Regions from separate parts of the Pontibacillus sp. HN14 genome, predicted to be linked through region 1. Evidence: predicted binding sites of a transcription regulator. Region 1 holds the regulator's gene; each other region holds the start of a gene.

Evidence for each region. Region 1 encodes LexA, which represses DNA repair genes until DNA is damaged. Its sites were predicted from a motif close to CGAACATATGTTCG; they were not measured.
Region 2: the regulator LexA is predicted to act here: its motif matches at 2,826-2,839, upstream of LQ226_RS04960 (DNA polymerase IV).
Region 3: the regulator LexA is predicted to act here: its motif matches at 2,250-2,263, upstream of LQ226_RS18095 (carbohydrate kinase).
Region 4: the regulator LexA is predicted to act here: its motif matches at 2,141-2,154, upstream of LQ226_RS13455 (ImmA/IrrE family metallo-endopeptidase).

The regions. Positions count from the first base shown of each region.
Region 1 covers NZ_JAJOLR010000001.1:675,535-680,123, forward strand. Annotated here, with positions in the region: gene LQ226_RS03400 (C39 family peptidase) at 1-191, shown strand, start outside; gene LQ226_RS03405 (MerR family transcriptional regulator) at 330-740, shown strand; gene glnA (type I glutamate--ammonia ligase) at 777-2,114, shown strand; gene lexA (transcriptional repressor LexA) at 2,295-2,924, opposite strand; gene LQ226_RS03420 (YneB family resolvase-like protein) at 3,228-3,878, shown strand; gene LQ226_RS03425 (DUF896 domain-containing protein) at 3,970-4,203, shown strand; gene tkt (transketolase) at 4,444-4,589, shown strand, end outside.
Region 2 covers NZ_JAJOLR010000001.1:960,980-965,568, reverse strand. Annotated here, with positions in the region: gene LQ226_RS04980 (AbgT family transporter) at 1-446, opposite strand, end outside; gene LQ226_RS04975 (hypothetical protein) at 608-859, shown strand; gene LQ226_RS04970 (MBL fold metallo-hydrolase) at 927-1,889, shown strand; gene LQ226_RS04965 (SDR family NAD(P)-dependent oxidoreductase) at 1,899-2,690, shown strand; gene LQ226_RS04960 (DNA polymerase IV) at 2,861-4,132, shown strand; gene LQ226_RS04955 (HPr family phosphocarrier protein) at 4,190-4,435, opposite strand.
Region 3 covers NZ_JAJOLR010000007.1:85,741-90,329, reverse strand. Annotated here, with positions in the region: gene ahpC (alkyl hydroperoxide reductase subunit C) at 1-480, shown strand, start outside; gene ahpF (alkyl hydroperoxide reductase subunit F) at 493-2,025, shown strand; gene LQ226_RS18095 (carbohydrate kinase) at 2,275-3,378, shown strand; gene LQ226_RS18090 (pseudouridine-5'-phosphate glycosidase) at 3,375-4,298, shown strand; gene mqo (malate dehydrogenase (quinone)) at 4,338-4,589, opposite strand, start outside.
Region 4 covers NZ_JAJOLR010000004.1:20,991-25,579, forward strand. Annotated here, with positions in the region: gene LQ226_RS13450 (recombinase family protein) at 1-1,443, opposite strand, end outside; gene LQ226_RS13455 (ImmA/IrrE family metallo-endopeptidase) at 1,510-2,016, opposite strand; gene LQ226_RS13460 (helix-turn-helix domain-containing protein) at 2,208-2,636, opposite strand; gene LQ226_RS13465 (helix-turn-helix transcriptional regulator) at 2,810-3,046, shown strand; gene LQ226_RS13470 (hypothetical protein) at 3,123-3,275, shown strand; gene LQ226_RS13475 (helix-turn-helix domain-containing protein) at 3,340-3,858, shown strand; gene LQ226_RS13480 (hypothetical protein) at 3,889-4,143, shown strand.

The DNA of each region.
Region 1 (4,589 bases):
GAACTTGGCTTACGCCTCAAGGTGCCATAGATGTAACCTTCAGTGTTCACAGTGTGGTCATTACAGGTTATACGGATGATTCTGTTTATATTAATAATCCATATGGAAAAAAGAATCAAAAAGTTAATCGTTCGCAATTTGAAAAAGCCTTTAAACAGATGGGAAGCCAGGCTATAGTTATTCAAAGGTAACCCGGTATTATGTATGGGTTTTCATTTGCGCCATAAGGGCTTTTTTTAATATGTAAAAAAAGCTAACATGTGTTGACAGAATTTGAATCATTACATACAATAAATATAAATAAACGTAACGATAAGGAGGGCTAAATCATGAATGATGAACTACGAAGATCGATGCCTCTATTCCCAATAGGGATTGTAAAATCACTTACTGACCTTTCTGCGCGACAGATCCGGTACTACGAAGAACATGATTTGATTCATCCTGTTCGCTCCGATGGAAATCGACGTTTATTTTCGTTCAATGATGTTGATCGTTTATTAGAAATTAAATCGTTAATTGAAAAAGGGGTTAATCTTGCTGGTATTAAGCAAGTGTTATCGATGCAGCCTCAACAACCTCAACCTCAAACTGAATACTCTGAAGAAGAAATTCAGGAGGTAAGAGAAGAATTATCTGAGAAAGAATTACGAAAAATGCTTAAAAATGAATTATTTCAAGCAAACCGTTTTGGTAAATCATCGTTGCGTCAGGGAGAATTATCACGATTCTTCCATTAATATAAACTAAAGTACACTGGGAGGAGAAAGTCGCTTATGGCAGCTAAATTAACTAAGGACCAGATCCTGGAGAAGATCCAGGAAGAGAACGTTAAATTTATTCGATTGCAATTCACTGACTTATTAGGAACTATTAAAAACGTAGAAATTCCATTTAGTCAGCTTGATAAAGCACTCGATAACCAAATGATGTTTGATGGATCTTCCATTGAAGGATTTGTTCGCATTGAAGAATCGGATATGCTTTTGTATCCTGATCTTGATACGTTTGTTGTATTTCCATGGACATCTGAGAAAGGGAAAGTAGCCCGCTTTATTTGTGATATTTATAATCCGGATGGTACCCCATTTGAAGGTTGTCCTCGCTATAATTTAAAGCGTAACTTAAAGAAAATGGAAGAGCTTGGCTTCTCTGCTTTTAATCTTGGTACAGAACCTGAATTTTTCCTATTTAAGTTAGATGAAAAAGGCGAACCAACTATGGAATTAAACGACCGTGGCGGTTACTTTGATTTAGCGCCAACTGACCTTGGTGAAAATTGTCGCCGTGATATTGTTCTTGAGTTAGAGGAGATGGGCTTTGAGATAGAAGCGTCTCATCACGAAGTGGCCCCAGGTCAGCATGAAATCGACTTTAAATACGCAGATGCATTAAAGCACTGCGATGATATCCAAACGTTTAAACTCGTCGTTAAAACAATAGCTCGTAAACACGGTTTACATGCTACCTTTATGCCTAAACCACTCTTTGGTGTGAACGGCTCAGGAATGCACTGTAACATGTCCTTATTCAAAGACGGGGGAAATTCTTTCTTTGATGAAAAGGGCGATCAGCAATTGAGTCAAACAGCTTATCAGTTCATCGCGGGCATTGTGAAGCATGCTACGAATTTCACAGCTGTGACGAATCCGACTGTTAACTCTTACAAACGCTTAGTTCCAGGATATGAAGCTCCATGTTATGTAGCGTGGTCTGGTCAAAACCGCAGTCCATTGATTCGTATCCCAGCTTCTCGAGGGTTAAGTACTCGTATAGAAGTTCGTAGTGTAGATCCTTCTGCGAACCCATACCTGGCTATGGCTGTCCTATTAGCTGCTGGACTAGATGGTGTCGAGAACGGCTTGAAAGCTCCAACCCCAGTTGATCGAAATATTTATGTAATGGATAAAGAAGAACGAGTAAAACACGGTGTTCAAGACTTGCCGGCAACCCTTTCTGATGCATTAGAATTGCTTAAAAAGGACGAAATAATGGTGAAAGCATTAGGCGAACATTTATTTGAACACTTCATTGAAGCGAAAGAAATCGAATGGGATATGTTCCGTACACAGGTTCACCCATGGGAGCGCGAACAGTATTTATCAACTTACTAAGATTGAAAACCCTTGATGCCATTGGTGTTGAGGGTTTTTATTTTTTAACATACTCATCTTGTTACAAAAAAATTTACAGACAAAATGATCAAACAGATATTTATTAATAGTGATATAAGAAAAAGCATCGAATGATAATCATTCGATGCTTTTTTCAATGTTTCCGTATTTATATTGAGTTTAGTGAATATGGCGATATAATCCGACAACTTTTCCAAGAATGCTTACATTTTGAACAATTATTGGATCCATTGTAGCATTTTCAGGCTGCAAGCGAATGTGATTTGATTCTTTAAAGAAACGTTTGACCGTAGCCTCATCATCTTCAGTCATAGCCACTACAATATCACCGTTTTGTGCTGTTTGCTGACGTCGTACAATGACCATATCCCCGTCTAAGATTCCAGCTTCAATCATACTTTCACCTTGCACCACAAGAACGAATATATCGTCATCTTGTGCGGCAAGCGTATCAGGTAGAGGAACATACTCTTCAATGTTTTCAATAGCTGTAATTGGCATACCTGCTGTAACTTTACCTATTACAGGAGCATACGTTGCTTCTCCTTTAGGAATGGTAGTGATGGCATCTTCTTCTAACTCTAATACTTCAATAGCTCTTGGTTTAGTAGGGTCTCTTCTGATATAGCCTTTTTTCTCTAGTCTTGACAAATGTCCGTGAACGGTTGAACTAGATGCTAGTCCTACAGCCTCACCAATCTCTCTTACAGAAGGTGGATAGCCTTTTTCTAGTACACGGTTTTTAATGAAATCTAGTATTGCTTCCTGCCTTTTTGATAGTTTCGTCATATTCTTTACACCTCGTACATATCATTTATTACCGTCATTATACCATGATAGGAAACGATATACAAACATTCGTTCGCAAATGTGTTGACAAGAACGAATGTTCGTATATAATGATGTGTAGACACGAACAAAAGTTCTTATTTTCTGGAGGCGATGAATATGTTTCAAAATCTATCAAAACTAGACATAGTATATTTCTTGTTATTTGCAGGCGGCTTAGCCTTTATGTATATTGGGTTACTCTTAAGTTAGGCTTTACTTAAATAGGGACACCGCTATATGATAGAGAAAAAAGGAGATTCTATGAAAGCAATCATCTATTGTCGCGTCAGCACAGAAAAGGAAGCACAAGTTTCGTCTTTAAAACGGCAACGAATCGAACTAGAAGAATTGGCTACTAAACACGGATTTGAAATCCATAAAACAATAGAAGAGCAGGCAAGCGGGTATGATATAGAACGAGATGGGATCTTAGAAGTTTTAGAAATATTAGCAAACGAAGAAGCGGATGTGCTACTAATCCAGGATGAGACAAGGCTTGGGCGGGGGAATACAAAAATTGCCTTGTTTCATCAACTTACTAAACTTGAAGTCCCTGTTTATGCTGTTTCTCACCACGGAGTGCTTACACTTTCTGAATCAGACTCCATGGTTTTGCAAATTGTAGGAATTGTAGAGGAATATCAAAGGAAAATACATAACATTAAGATTAAGCGTGGTATGAGGCGTGCGGTGGATAAAGGATATAATCCTGCTGCTAACCTCTCTAATCAGCATCTAGCACAAGGGCGAGAGAGAAAAGACTTTCCGATCGAGGAGGTTGTTCGTCTTCGATCGAACAATTTGACGTTTGAAGAAATAGCAGCCACCCTTAGAGGAATGGGATTTGATGTATCTAAGGCTACAGTACATAGGCGTTACAAAGAATTCGTTTCACTTGAAAACAAAGCCTAAACGCGTTACGATATAAATAGTAGAAAGGCAAGCATCCTTATGGGACCCTTGCCTTTTTTACTTGGATTCCAACAAGTAAAGGAGCATATAAATGATTTCTCAAGATAAATTAAACCGAATTAACGAATTATCTCATAAATCCAAACAACAAGGCTTATCCATGACTGAACAAAAAGAACAACAAAAATTACGTCAGGAGTACCTGAAGAACTTCCGTAATTCCTTTAAGAGTCAGCTAAAAGGAATGAAAGTAGTAGACCCTGAAGGTAACGATGTAACACCTGACAAATTAAAGCAAGAACAAGAACGTAATAAAAAACATTAATGTAAACACACGAAGGCACTTCGTGTGTTTTTTCTTTTGTATAGGATTTGTAACCTAATGCAATATTTTCCCACTAAGTGCCAAAATATGAATAAGAATGACATTCTATACGCAATTTAAGCTGGTGTAGACAAAGAATTTTCGACTCTTTTTCTTGGAATGCTTGTCACTTAAACGATTTCATTATAGTATTTAGACTGTACATAGTTCGCATTAAGCGAAATGGAAAGGAGCAATTGTATGACACATCAAACAGAACAGCAATCTATTAATACAATCCGCACTCTCTCAATCGATGCGGTAGAGAAAGCGAATTCAGGACACCCAGGTATGCCAATGGGGGCAGCTCCAATGGCTTATACACTTTGGACTGAATTCATGCAACA
Region 2 (4,589 bases), 290 kb from region 1:
AAAGGCACAAGTACAACGTAACCTGCATCAGCTGCCATACTTGACATAATACCAGCAAACACAAGGGCTGCTGTAATCATTGAACTAGGAACAGAGGTAACAAGTCCACGAAGCATAGCGCTAATTAAGCCAGAGCGCTCTGCTACGCCAATTCCTAGCATTGTTACAAGTACCGTTCCGAGTGGGGCGAAGCCTGTGAAGTTTGTAACGAAGTTTTCAAAGATATATTTTATACCCTCAGACGACATTAAGTTAAAGACAGAAACCGTCTCTCCCTTAATGGGGTCTTCAACCGTAACTCCAAGGGCTGCCATAATCCCTGAGAGGATGATGATCAATCCTGCTAGTATGGCAAAAAGGGTTGCTGGGTGGGGAAGCTTATTCCCGACGCGCTCGATGACGTCAAGCGCCTTCGTAACCCAACCGCGCTTTTGAGTATCCTCCATAGTTGGATCTCCCTTTCTTTTTCTTATGATTTTTCAAACAATTTGCATCGTTAAGAGTACTACAGAATTATAGAAAAACTTCGACAAGATTTAAAGGTTTATTGTAAAATGCGCAATTTGTCGAATATTATAAATAGTGTTAAAAAAGATTTTTCATATTTATGGAAATGAAATATTCCACACCAGGTGTACAAAGAAAAGAAAAGATATGTACTTTAACACGCCAACGTGTTGGTGTGTTAGAGTTTTTCAGCGATGGCTTTTCTTCATTTTTATCGCACTCAAATGGACATATTAAAAACCAGGGGCAAGGCAACGACCGGGAAAATATTTTTATCTTTTCTTTCTTTAACCCTCTTCTAGTCTTTCAAAAAGAGGAGATGTTCATTCCTTTTTTCGTTCTTGATTCATGACAAACTCCATAGAAAGGAGTACAATAGAAGAAAAACTGAATGATCATTCAGTGTTTGGGGGTTCACTATGGTTCAAACAACAGATAAGATCTATCAACTGTCCATTCCAACGCCATTTGCAGTGGGGGATGTGCATACGTATTTACTAAAGGGAGAAACGCTATCTCTAATTGATGCGGGCGTAAAAACAGAAGAAGCTTGGAAAGCGTTAGAATCCCAATTACACGCGATTGGTTACAGTCCTAACGATATTAAACAAGTGATTCTGACACATCACCATCCTGATCACATAGGTTTAGTTGATCGCTTTGAACAATTAGAAGGAGTATATGGTCATGAGGACAATAAAAGATGGCTTGAGAGAGATGAGACGTTTTTAAATCGTTTTCAAACGTTTTTCTATACGTTATATAAGCAGTTTGGGGTAGATCATACTCATGAAGCCTTCTTTAAACATTTGCGTGATCCTCTTAAATATGTGGCGGAGGGCACACTAACTGGCTCGTTAAAAGAAGGAGATCAAATTCCAGGGCATCCAGATTGGTCGGTTATGGAAACCCCTGGGCATGCCGAGAGTCATTTATCGTTTTACAGATCTCTTGACCAGTCGATGTTGTCGGGGGATCATTTGCTTTACCACATTTCTTCCAATCCTTTGTTAGAGCCACCTCGCCTACCTGGTGGTCCGCGTCCTAGGCCGCTTGTCACTTATCAAAAAACATTGGATAAGTGTTTACATATGGATATACGAGAAGTTTATCCTGGTCACGGCCCGGTTTTCACGAATCCTAACGAGTTAATTAAAGAACGTATGAAAAAGCAGGAATACCGGTCTAATAAGGTATATCACATGTTGGAAGAGGGACCTCTCACTCCATTTCAAGTGTGTAAACAGCTATTTCCAAAACACATTGAAAAACAATTTGGTTTAACGATGTCAGAAACCGTCGGGCAACTTGATGTATTGGAAGAGGAAGGGCGCGTTCATGTACACTTAGAAGATGGAGTTTATTATTATGAAGCAAAATAGGTGATAAGTTTGACGCATGTATTAACGAATAAGAAAGTGGTTATTACGGGAGCATCGAGTGGTATTGGAGAACGCATAGCCTGGCATGTAGCTAAAAAGGGTGGTCTACCGATCCTTTTAGCCAGACGAGGAGAACGTTTGAATGAACTCATTGACAGTATAGAGAAGAGCACCGGTGTGAGGGGTTATGCCGCTTCATGTGATTTGGCTAAACGCTCAGATATTGAACGGGCTTTTTCAATGATAAAGGAAAGATTCGGAGTTGTAGATGCCTTAATTAACAATGCAGGGTTTGGTATATTTGAGTCGGTAGAAGAGACGAGTATAGAGCAGTATGAAGCAATGTTTCAAGTGAATGTGTTTGGTCTCATTCAATGTGTGAAAGTAGTGCTTCCTGATTTTGTTGCACAAGGGGGGCATATTGTGAACATCGCCTCTCAGGCTGGTAAGATGTCTACTCCGAAAGCATCTGGCTATGCGGCTTCGAAGCATGCGGTTCTAGGTTTCACAAACGCTCTTCGCTTAGAAGTAAAACCAAAAGGGGTTTATGTAACAGGGGTGAATCTGGGCCCTGTTCGAACAAACTTTTTCGATCAGGCTGATCCTGATGGAGCTTATCAAAAGTCCGTTGAGCGCTTCATGTTAGATCCTGATGTTGTAGCTCAAAAAGTGATCAAGCATTTGTTTACATCTAAGAGAGAAATTAATTTGCCTTCTTGGATGGAAGCCGGTTCAAAGCTTTATCAACTTATGCCTGGACTTACAGAGAAAGTGATGCGCAAACAATTTGAGAAGAAATAAATCCTCACAACTCGTGAGGATTTTTGTTTTATATAAGAAGGGAACTATGTGATGAAGAGTAAATGTCGAAAAAAGGAAAACATCGCCACTTGAAAATGGGAACGAACATTCGCATAATAAGGATAATAGATCATGCGAACAAACATTCGTATTTCGCGGGAGGGTAACTTATGAATGCGGTGATTGATTATCAGTCGTTCCCGGAACGTAGTATTTTGTGTGTGGATATGAAAAGTTTTTATGCTAGTTGCGCCGCCATCATGAAAGGGCTAGATCCAATGAGGGCCCATCTTGCTGTGGTAGCAGATTTAAAGCGCCCGGGAAGTGTGGTGTTGGCAGCTTCGCCAGCGTTAAAGAAAGATTTCGGTATTAAGACAGGGAGTCGTTTATTTGAGATCCCAGATGATCCGAGAATCCATTTAGTGTCTGCACAAATGAGGATTTATCTGCACATCTCAACTGAAATTACCCGCCTTTTTAATCGTTATGTTCCAAAAGAAGCGATTCACACGTACAGTGTTGACGAAAGTTTTCTGGATGTAACGGGAACGGAGAGATTATGGGGAGACGCTAAAGAGGTTGCTCGAATGATCCAACAAGAGTTGTTTGAGACGTTTCACCTCCAATGTGCAATTGGAATCGGGCCAAATATGCTTCTGTCTAAATTATGCCTCGACCTGGAAGCTAAGAAAAATGGGATTGCTCAATGGGAGTATGAAGATGTAAAGAAAAAATTGTGGCCTGTTTCGCCGTTAAGCGAAATGTGGGGGATTGGTTCGCGGATGGAGAAACGGTTAAATCGGTTAGGCATTACAAACGTTGGACAGCTTGCTACATTTCCTCTCGAACAGCTGGAGAAACGCTTTGGGGTGATGGGGAATCAGCTCTACTATCACGCCAATGGGGTAGATCTCTCTGAGCTTGGTGCTCCCATTATGGAAGGGCAGATCAGCTTTGGGAAGAGTCAAATTCTTATGAGGGATTACCCGAACCCGGAAGAAGTGCGCTATGTCATTTTGGAAATGTGTGAAGAGGTGGCAAAGCGTGCACGTGCGTCTCAAAAAGCAGGGCGAACGATTAGTCTTGGGATTGGATATAGTAAAGTTGAGAATGGCGGTGGGTTTCACCGTTCAAGATCCGTCGCATCCCCTACGAATATTACAACAGAGTTATACGATGTATGTATGCAAATTTTTAACGAATTTTATTCTCATCAGACCGTTCGGAAGATTTCGATAAGCCTATCTAATATTACAGAAGACAAAGCGATGCAACTTAGTTTATTTGAACAAGACCGTGATAAAAAGCGTGATCTTGGTTATGTGATGGATGAAATCCGAAACAAATACGGGAACGATGCTCTTCTTAGGGCCGTTTCCTATACGAAGGCTGGTACAGCGAAGCATCGAAGTAAGTTGGTTGGCGGGCATTATGCGGAATAGAGGCGATTCCTTGCTGGATGATACTCCAGCAAGAAACGCATTCTTGTCCTCAATGACTTATGCTTCTATAAAAAGCTGTTTTTCAATAAGCGTTTGCTTAATGGCGGTTTCGTTCCCGCCTTGGACATCGAGTTCTACTGTTTGTCCAGGCTGTAGAGAGACTGCTAACACTCCTAAAAGACTTTTAGCATCCACGACCCAGTGATCTTTTTTTAACAGCACCGTATCCTCGTACTCACTCATTGTGTTTACAAAGAGACTAGCAGATTCGGCGAAAATCGGTTTCTGTACTTGCAGTTTCATTTTTATTCCTCCTCTTGATTCTTAATCGTTTCATTATCATATTTATGCGTTTACCTGGAGATTTCCTTCTTATAAAAGAGTATGATTCAGAGTTTGTACAAGACGCACAATGATTGGTCAATGAATGTGGGCACTTTATACAGATTAGTCAGAA
Region 3 (4,589 bases), on a different contig from region 1:
TTTAAAGGTCAGTGGAGCGTCGTTTGCTTCTATCCTGCAGACTTTTCATTCGTTTGCCCAACTGAACTTGAAGATCTTCAAAACGAATATGCAGCACTTCAAGAACTAGGTGCTGAAGTTTACTCTGTTTCAACAGATACTCATTTCGTTCACAAAGGTTGGCACGATAGCTCAGAAAAGATTAACAAGATCACTTATACAATGATCGGTGACCCTTCTCAAACAATTTCTCGTAACTTTGAGGTACTAAACGAAGAAGAAGGTCTTGCAGATCGTGGTACATTCATCATCGATCCAGACGGTGTTATCCAAACAGTAGAAATTAACGCTGGCGGAATTGGCCGTGACGCAAGCAACCTTGTTGGTAAAATCAAAGCAGCTCAATACGTTCGTCAGAATCCAGGTGAAGTTTGCCCAGCTAAATGGGAAGAAGGTTCTGAAACACTTACACCAAGCCTAGATCTAGTAGGTAAAATCTAAAGGAGTGCACTCATAATGCTTGAAGCAGATATTAAAGCTCAATTAAACCAATATCTAGAACTATTGGAAAGCGATATCGTGCTTAAAGTTAGTGCAGGTTCTGATAAAGTATCAAAAGACATGCTAGCTCTTGTAGAAGAGCTAGCTTCTATGTCTTCTAAGATTACATTCGAGGAAGCACAATTATCCAGAACGCCTAGCTTTAGTGTGAATCGCGTCGGAGAAGATACTGGAGTTACGTTCGCAGGTATTCCTCTTGGACATGAATTTACGTCTTTAGTTCTTGCTCTTCTACAAGTTAGTGGCAGAGCCCCTAAAGTTGACCAAAGTGTCATCGATCAGGTTAAGAACATTAAAGGTGAGTACAACTTTGAAACGTATGTTAGCTTAAGCTGTCATAACTGCCCTGATGTGGTCCAGGCCTTAAACATGATGAGTGTTTTAAATCCTGGTATTACTCATACGATGATTGACGGCGCAGCTTTCAAAGAAGAAGCTGAAAGTAAAAACGTGATGGCTGTTCCTTCTCTGCATCTTAATGGAGAATTCTTGAGCGGTGGTCGCATGACGTTAGAAGAGATCTTAGATAAGATTGTTGAAGGTCCTAGCGCTGAAGAATTTACAGATAAAGACCCATATGATGTTTTAGTTGTCGGTGGTGGCCCAGCTGGTGCAAGTGCGGCCATTTATGCTGCTCGTAAAGGAATTCGTACAGGCGTCGTAGCTGAGCGTTTCGGCGGTCAGGTTCTAGACACCATGAGTATTGAAAACTTTATTAGCGTATCAAGCACAGAAGGACCGAAGCTTGCTGCAAGCCTTGAAGAACACGTGAAGGATTACGACATTGATGTCATGAACCTTCAGCGTGCAAGCAGCTTAGAGAAGAACGATGGTATGTTCGAGCTCGGGCTTGATAATGGTGGCGTCCTAAAAAGTAAAAGTGTCATCATCTCGACCGGTGCACGCTGGCGTCAAGTTGGCGTACCAGGTGAAGAAGAGTTCAAAAATAAAGGTGTGGCATACTGCCCTCACTGTGATGGTCCTTTATTTGAAGGAAAAGACGTAGCTGTGATCGGCGGAGGTAACTCCGGAATTGAAGCAGCTATTGACCTTGCAGGCATTGTGAAGCACGTTACAGTACTTGAGTTTGCTTCAGAACTTAAAGCCGACCAAGTCTTACAAGAACGTGCAAACAGCCTTCCTAACATAACGATTCATACCAACGCCCAAACAACTGAGATCACTGGAGACGCTAACGTAAACGGTATTACGTATGTGGATCGCGAGACAGGTCAGGAGAATCACGTTAAGCTAGAAGGCGTGTTCGTCCAAATTGGACTTGTTCCAAACACAGAATGGTTAGACGAATCCATTGAGCGTAACCAAATTGGCGAAATTGTCGTTGATAAGCGCAATGCCACAAGCATCCCTGGTCTATTTGCTGCTGGTGATGTGACAGATGTTCCGTATAATCAAATCATTATCTCTATGGGAACAGGCGCAAATGCTGCCTTAGGCGCATTTGATTACCTGATTCGCAACTAATCATAGAACTTTTGAAAGACGCTCGTCCTTTGGACGGGCGTCTTTTTGTATGTCTTTTTTTATATCTCTTTCCATGGGAGTACTGGAGAAACGATATCCCCAACGCTCCTCTCTTGAAATAGATGGACTCCCCCTTTTAAGAAGTCGGACGTGCGACTTCTCTTACAATTATTTACACACCACAAAAATACATATACGGTATAAATGACAAATGTTTACTTATTCAAACTAAAGTTTGGAGTGATCCCTATGTCCACCGCGAAGCTGACAGAACGAGAACGCCAAGTTTATGAGTTAATTCAAAAGAACCCTTATGTGTCTCAACAAGACTTATCAGAAACCCTTCATTTATCACGTTCCACTGTAGCCAACCTGGTTTCAAGTCTTGTTCAGAAAGATGTTTTATTAGGGCGTGCCTATGTATTGAATGATTCCCAACAGGTCGTATGTGTAGGGGGGGCCAACGTTGACCGAAAGTTTCGTAGTTTAGAGCCTTTTCAGCTTCATACGTCTAATCCGGTGCAATCAAGTTACAGTGTGGGCGGAGTGGCTCGGAATATAGCAGAAAACCTGGGTAGACTTGGCTATAATCCAAGTTTAATTACAGCTGCAGGTAAAGATGCGGACTGGGAAATCATTGAACGTGCCTCGTCGCTCATCCAGTTAGACACCGTTCTTCATATTCCGTCTGCCTCTACCGGGACCTATACGGCTGTCTTAAACGCTGAAGGAGACATGACTGTAGCTTTCGCTGATATGGAAGTCTATGACTATATCCTCCCTCCTTTACTAAGCACACACGATAAGAAACTGAAACAAGCTTCCTGCATCATCGCAGATTTAAATTGTCCCAAAGAAGGTCTCTATTATCTCTTGCAGAAGGCACAAAGCTTTCACGTACCGCTTGCTTTTGTTACCGTATCGATCCCTAAAATGAAGCGTCTGCCTAAAGATTTGAGCGGCCTTACATGGTTAATGACAAACGTGGAAGAGAGCGCGTCTTATCTTGGGATGACAATTGAAACGAATAAGCAATGGGAGGACGCCGTTACCTATTGGCTGGAGCGTGGCGTATCCTATGTAACCGTTACCTGGGGTGAACACGGAGTAATGGTGGGTTCAGCCGAGGGCATCGAGCTATATGAAACAGCTACTATACCAGAAGTACAAGACGTAACAGGAGCCGGAGATGCGTTCGCAGCTGCTGTAATCTATTCATGGTTAGAAGGAAAGACGCTAAGAGGAGCGATTCAAACAGGCCTTCAAAGTGCGACTTTATGTATCCAATCTCATTACACCGTTCGTCCAGATTTAACTCCCCAACTATTAAACGCTCAGGAGGAAAAAATATGAACGTACACTTAACAAGATCTCCAGAAGTTGAAGAAGCAGCAAAACACGGTAAACCGATTGTAGCTCTTGAATCAACAATAATCTCTCACGGAATGCCGTACCCACAAAATGTAGCCACAGCAAGAGAGGTAGAACAAATTATTCGCGAGAACGGAGCTGTGCCGGCAACGATCGCTATTCTAGACGGAAAGATTAAAATCGGTTTAACAGACGAAGAACTTGAAGAACTAGGCTCAAGAAACGATATAGCCAAAGCCTCCCGTAAAGATATTCCTTATCTAGTAGCTACTAAAAAACCAGGTGCCACAACCGTTGCAGCTACGATGATTTGTGCAGAACTAGCCGGTATCCAGATCTTTGTCACAGGAGGAATCGGCGGCGTCCATCGCGAGGGTGAAACCACTATGGATATATCTGCGGACTTAGAGGAGTTAGCTCATACCAATGTAGGCGTTGTCTGTGCCGGCGCTAAGTCAATTTTAGATTTAGGTCTTACTCTTGAGTACTTAGAAACAAAAGGCGTGCCTGTCATGGGCTATCAGACGCAGACGCTTCCTGCCTTTTTCACTCGCACCTCCCCATTTGCTGTTCATTATCAAGTGAACGCGCCTAGTGAGATTGCCTCTATTCTTAAAGCTAAATGGGAGTTAGAGATCAATGGAGGGGCTGTCATTGCTAATCCAATTCCTGAAGAATATGCAATGGATGAGCAGTTCATTAACGGGGTCATTGATTCAGCGATTGCAAAGGCAAAGTCACTAAATATAGAAGGAAAAGACGTCACACCATTTCTATTAGATCAAGTGAACCAAGCAACAGAAGGTAAGAGTTTAGCGGCTAATATCCAACTTGTAAAATCGAATGCAAGGCTCGGGGCCCAAATTGCCGTACACTACGCAAAACAAACGTTACTTATATAAAAAAGGACTTTTCATTAGAAAAGTCCTTTTTACTACGTCTTAAGAAGTCTGACTTATATCGTTTTCTTCCTCTGAAAGATAACTATAAAGAGGTCGTTTATTTAAACCAAGTGCTTGATCTGTATTCTTATGAATATCCTTGAGAAGCTCAGGGTGGTCAGCTAATGTTAACCCGTAAGAAGGAATCATCTCTTGGATTCTCGGTTTCCACTCTTCCATCTGTTGAGGGAAGCAACTCTCCATCAGATCAAGCATAACTTGAACAGCTGTAGAGGCCCCTGGTGAAGCTCC
Region 4 (4,589 bases), on a different contig from region 1:
GTAATCCGTAATCTCAAGCACAGCTGGCTCAGCATTCTTGCCGGTTCGTGCTTTTTTTATGATATCTATGGTGACGGACTCGAAAATGGTTTGGATGGCAATTTTCTTGTCTTCAAATGACATTTGAGGGTAGGTTTCCTTGATATTCTGTAGAACAAGCATTACATCTTCTTCGCTTGCTACTTCCGATACTTCTTCCTTTAGCATTTTCATTAGATCCTCCTCAGTGGATCGAGCATTCTCTAGTATATCTTTATAACGTTTCTTATCAATATCGCCCTCTAGATACATTTCTTCAGCGCGCTCACGTTTCAACTTAACCTTCTCAAGTTCATTCTCAATATGTTCTTTATCCACTTCTGGATCAGCATTAGAAGTCTCTTTCGATGGTTGGAAGTTATCAATGGATACTGTTAGTGCATTGAAGAAGGTTTCTTCTAGCGTGTTTTCAGCAATAACAGGTTGATCACAAATACCAAACTTAAACCGTCCCTGGCATTTGTAGAATCTATGGACCGTGTTGTTTTTTCTTTTCTTACTACTACCCGTTAAGCTTTTACCGCATTTTCCACACTTTCCGATACCTGAGAATGGATAGGGGGTGTTTGCTTTAAAGGCCATTTTACTTCTGTTCTTCATAATTAAAGCTACCTCTTTAAAATCTTCCTCTTCAATAAGAGGTTCAAAGTCCTCTTGCTGGATAGGGGTAATAATATCTTCTCCAGTCAATTTCCCTTTAGCTAGACTTCGATGATTCCAACGAACTTGTCCAATGTAAATAGGATTGCGAAGCAAATAACGAACAGAGAAGTCACTCCAAATCTCTCCCTTTTTCGTCTTGACTCCACGCTTGTTAAGTTGCTTAGCAATGTATTGAGAACCATGTGTGAGTGCTTTCTTAAAGATATATTTAACCCATTGAGCTTCATCATGATTTATTACAAGTTTACCTTCTATAATGTCATAACCATAGGGGGCAGGAGCTCCATTTCGATAGCCATTTTCACTACGGCTCATCATGTTTTCGAAAACACGTTCAGCTGTCTGCTCACGTTCCCATTGAGCCATAGCTGCAACCAGTGTAATAAATAAACGACCAGCAGCAGTAGTGGTGTCATAAACCTCCGTCGCTGACTTAAACTTTACATCATGTTTCTCCATAAGTTTTAACAGCTTATGAAGGTCAGACACTGATCGGATGAATCTGTCCAAACGATAAACAAGCAGAACATCAAATTTCTCAGACTCGATGTCCTCAATCAACTGTTGCATTCCTGGACGTTTAAGGTCTTTAGCCGAGAAACCATCATCTACGTAGTCCTCAACACACGTCCACCCTTGAGAGGTGATGTAAGCATTAAGGCGCTCGTTCTGAGTTTCCAAACTGACACCTTTTTCAACTTGCATAATTGTTGAAACACGTCTGTATTTAGCTGCTCTCATGTTCATCACCTCCGTTAAATAATGTTACCTATATTATATAGAGCGTGAGCCTGTTAGTTCAACGACTTATCCCAGGGAACAAAAACCATTTCTCACAATTTCCTCCCATACCATCTTACCCAGGTATTGTTTTTCTAAATGTTGAAGTCTTTGGTTGGCAAAAGTATGTGTGACACCAAATGTTTCAGCTATAAGTTCAACGGCTTCACAACGACGCTCTGGAAGATCTAATTTAAGTAACATGAAAGTAGGTACACAAAAGTGAAGAGCAAAATTCCTAGCTTGCCATTCTTGTTTCAGACGGTATGTGTTAGCCATAAAAAGCTGATTTCCCGCATGCCAAAGAACATGGCAGATTTCATGACCGAAGCTTTCCCATTGTTCTTCAGGTGTATCATGAATTTGCAAATGAATGGAGTTTCCAGATCGAAAGGGTCCATGCTCTCCAATATTCAGATCTACTTTTAAAGAGGATGATATATAACCTAGCTCCATATCAAACGGGCAATGGATCCCCATAGCTGTGTATAGTTCTTTGATTTGATCTTCTAACCTTGTGTATTCGTACTTCAATAAAGAATCCTCCCACTTGTAACAAAACTATTTATGAACTGGAAAAGCCTTGTTATTTTATCAGGCTTTAGATAATTCTACTAAATAATTGAATTGCTATCCACTTCCAATTAGGAGAAAAAATAGAACAAATGTTCTTTTTTGGGTGAAAAATAAGACCAATAGGATTATAAGTTTATTTATAACCCTTATTAGTCATCTTTTCTTTTCTTAGCTTTTTCTCGAACCCATTCGAAGTGATTTTTAATTTCTTCTATATCTTCACGCGTGAGGTCTTTCCATGAGTTAAGATCATAAAAGCTAAGATCCATATCTTGCATGTTATTATCTATAAGGTATTGTTTGAGTTCCTCAAGGGGATCAAAGGCATCTTTCACCTCACTAGATTCTGCGTAGGATCTCCCCAGGATAAAGTCAGTACTAACATTATAGAAGTTAGCTATCTTATTTAGTGTTTCATAATCTGGATTTCTTTTTCCTAACTCGTAATGAGCGTAAGTTCCTCGACTAATATTCAGTTTTTCAGCAAGCTCTCCTTGCGTAAGTTTTTCCCTCTGTCTCAAATATTTAAGCTTTTGACCAATCATCAAAGCACTTCCTTTAGTTAATATATTGATCATGTTTTGTTAAAAATGTATTTTTATATATTTTATAAACTATTTATATTATAAAGTAGCAATTTGCTACATGAAATAAATGTAGCAAAAAAGTACATGTTTGTGTTGACAGTTGCGTATTGCTACATTATACTTTGGTTATACAGTCGCAAATCGCTACAAAAGGTGGTGAGTAAATGAACCAACGAATGTGGCTAAGTAAAATAAGAAAAAAGAAAGAATTAACGCAATTAGAGGTAGCAAAACAATCCAATATTGGGAGAGCATATTATACTCAAATTGAGAATGGAATCAGAAACCCTAGCGTTTCTGTAGCAAAAAAAATTGCCTCAACTCTAGACTTTGAATGGTCGATTTTTTTTGAAGAACAATGTAGCGATTTGGAACAAAAAGGGCCGGGACAAGCCATTTAACTAACTCGAACAGAAGTAACTTTTTATGGATAGTCTGAGGGGGCTTGCTCATAAACATGTGTAAAGGAGTGATTTCATGAAAATCGTTTTAAACGAAGAGCAAACGCAAAAGTTTTTCCAAGCGCTTTACCCTTCAGCTGTTCGGATAGCGGCCGAAAAGCGCAAACGAGAACGTGAGCAAGAAGAACAGGAATCCACTTCAAATACCTCTGAGAAATCAGCATCATGAATCTGTTTAATGCCATTATATCGAATCACAAGATTTGTGAGGGTAAAAAAAGGAGGTAATTCTGGTGCCAATTGGTAAAGCACTTCAGAATGCTAGGAAACAATGTGGGGATAGTCAAACGAATTTGAGTATGGAAGCGAATTGTTCAAGAGAGACGATTTCTGCTTACGAGAACGGAAGAGCAAAAGTTCCATCTGATATCTTCCAACATGCTTTAGAGAAGTATCAAGATTTAGATATGGTGATGGAAGCTGCCGCCGATTACTTCGGTCCTTATTTCTTTCCTCAATTAAATGGAGATAACGTCGATCATCATCCTTCTTCTGTATTAATGAAGTCAGAGGAAGAATTAGAAGAAGCGTTAGTTGCAGTGAAGAAAGCAAAGAAAATCATGCTCAAGCCAGGTTCATCCATATCAGACGTAGAACGCCGGGAGCTTGAAGAAATCGCTCAGGAGTATATTGAATCTATGACTTGCGGTTGGGTGTTCTTACGAGCTCTGGAACCATACGGATTACATTATACCAAACTGTTAGAAAATCATAACCGAGAGATGATCGCAAAAGGTTATGTGGTGAGGTAGCTCAATAAAATTCAGAAAAGGAGCATTGTTATGACAGAGGAAGAAAATCACAAAATCATTTCTGCTATCGCAAATCAAATCGAAGCTTCAGATGAAATTGCCCGAGATGTGAGGGATTCAATTCTCTTTGGAAGTCTTGATTGGATTGTAGAGAGAGCGTTAAATACAGGAGAAAAAATTGACCCAAAGACGATTATAGATGCTATGGAGCATGCGGTTGAATTTGGGTTAAAGGAGAAAGCGAGGAAAGAATCTTGCAATACGTCCAATACGCAAGCCGGTTGATGAAGGCGGGAGAGGCTAATGCATTAATTAAACAAGCTTTAGCCAATCGAAACCTAGTTGATCAAGCCGACCACTTTGTTAAATCACTAAATAAAACACAAAAAAAGGCAGCCAGCAAAGCCTGCTGACTACCAACAACGTCTAGATTCATAATATCACTAAATGTATTAAAGGGCAAGTAGTCTTGCCCTCATGAATAGGGGCCCTTCCTTTCCTCCCAGATACGGAAGGTTGAAATGCCGAATTGCTCCTGTTCATGAGGGTGTGACTAAGCACCTTCGAGCATAAGAAAAGACCGCACTGGTATGCGGTCCCTCGAAAAAACTTTTATTAATCATATTATACCACAAAAGGGGTGAGATTACTTCTGGACAAGCGTGAATTCCCTATTCCGCACTGTTATTTGTGGATGACCAAAGATGCCCCTAACAGACGCGATCTGTTCG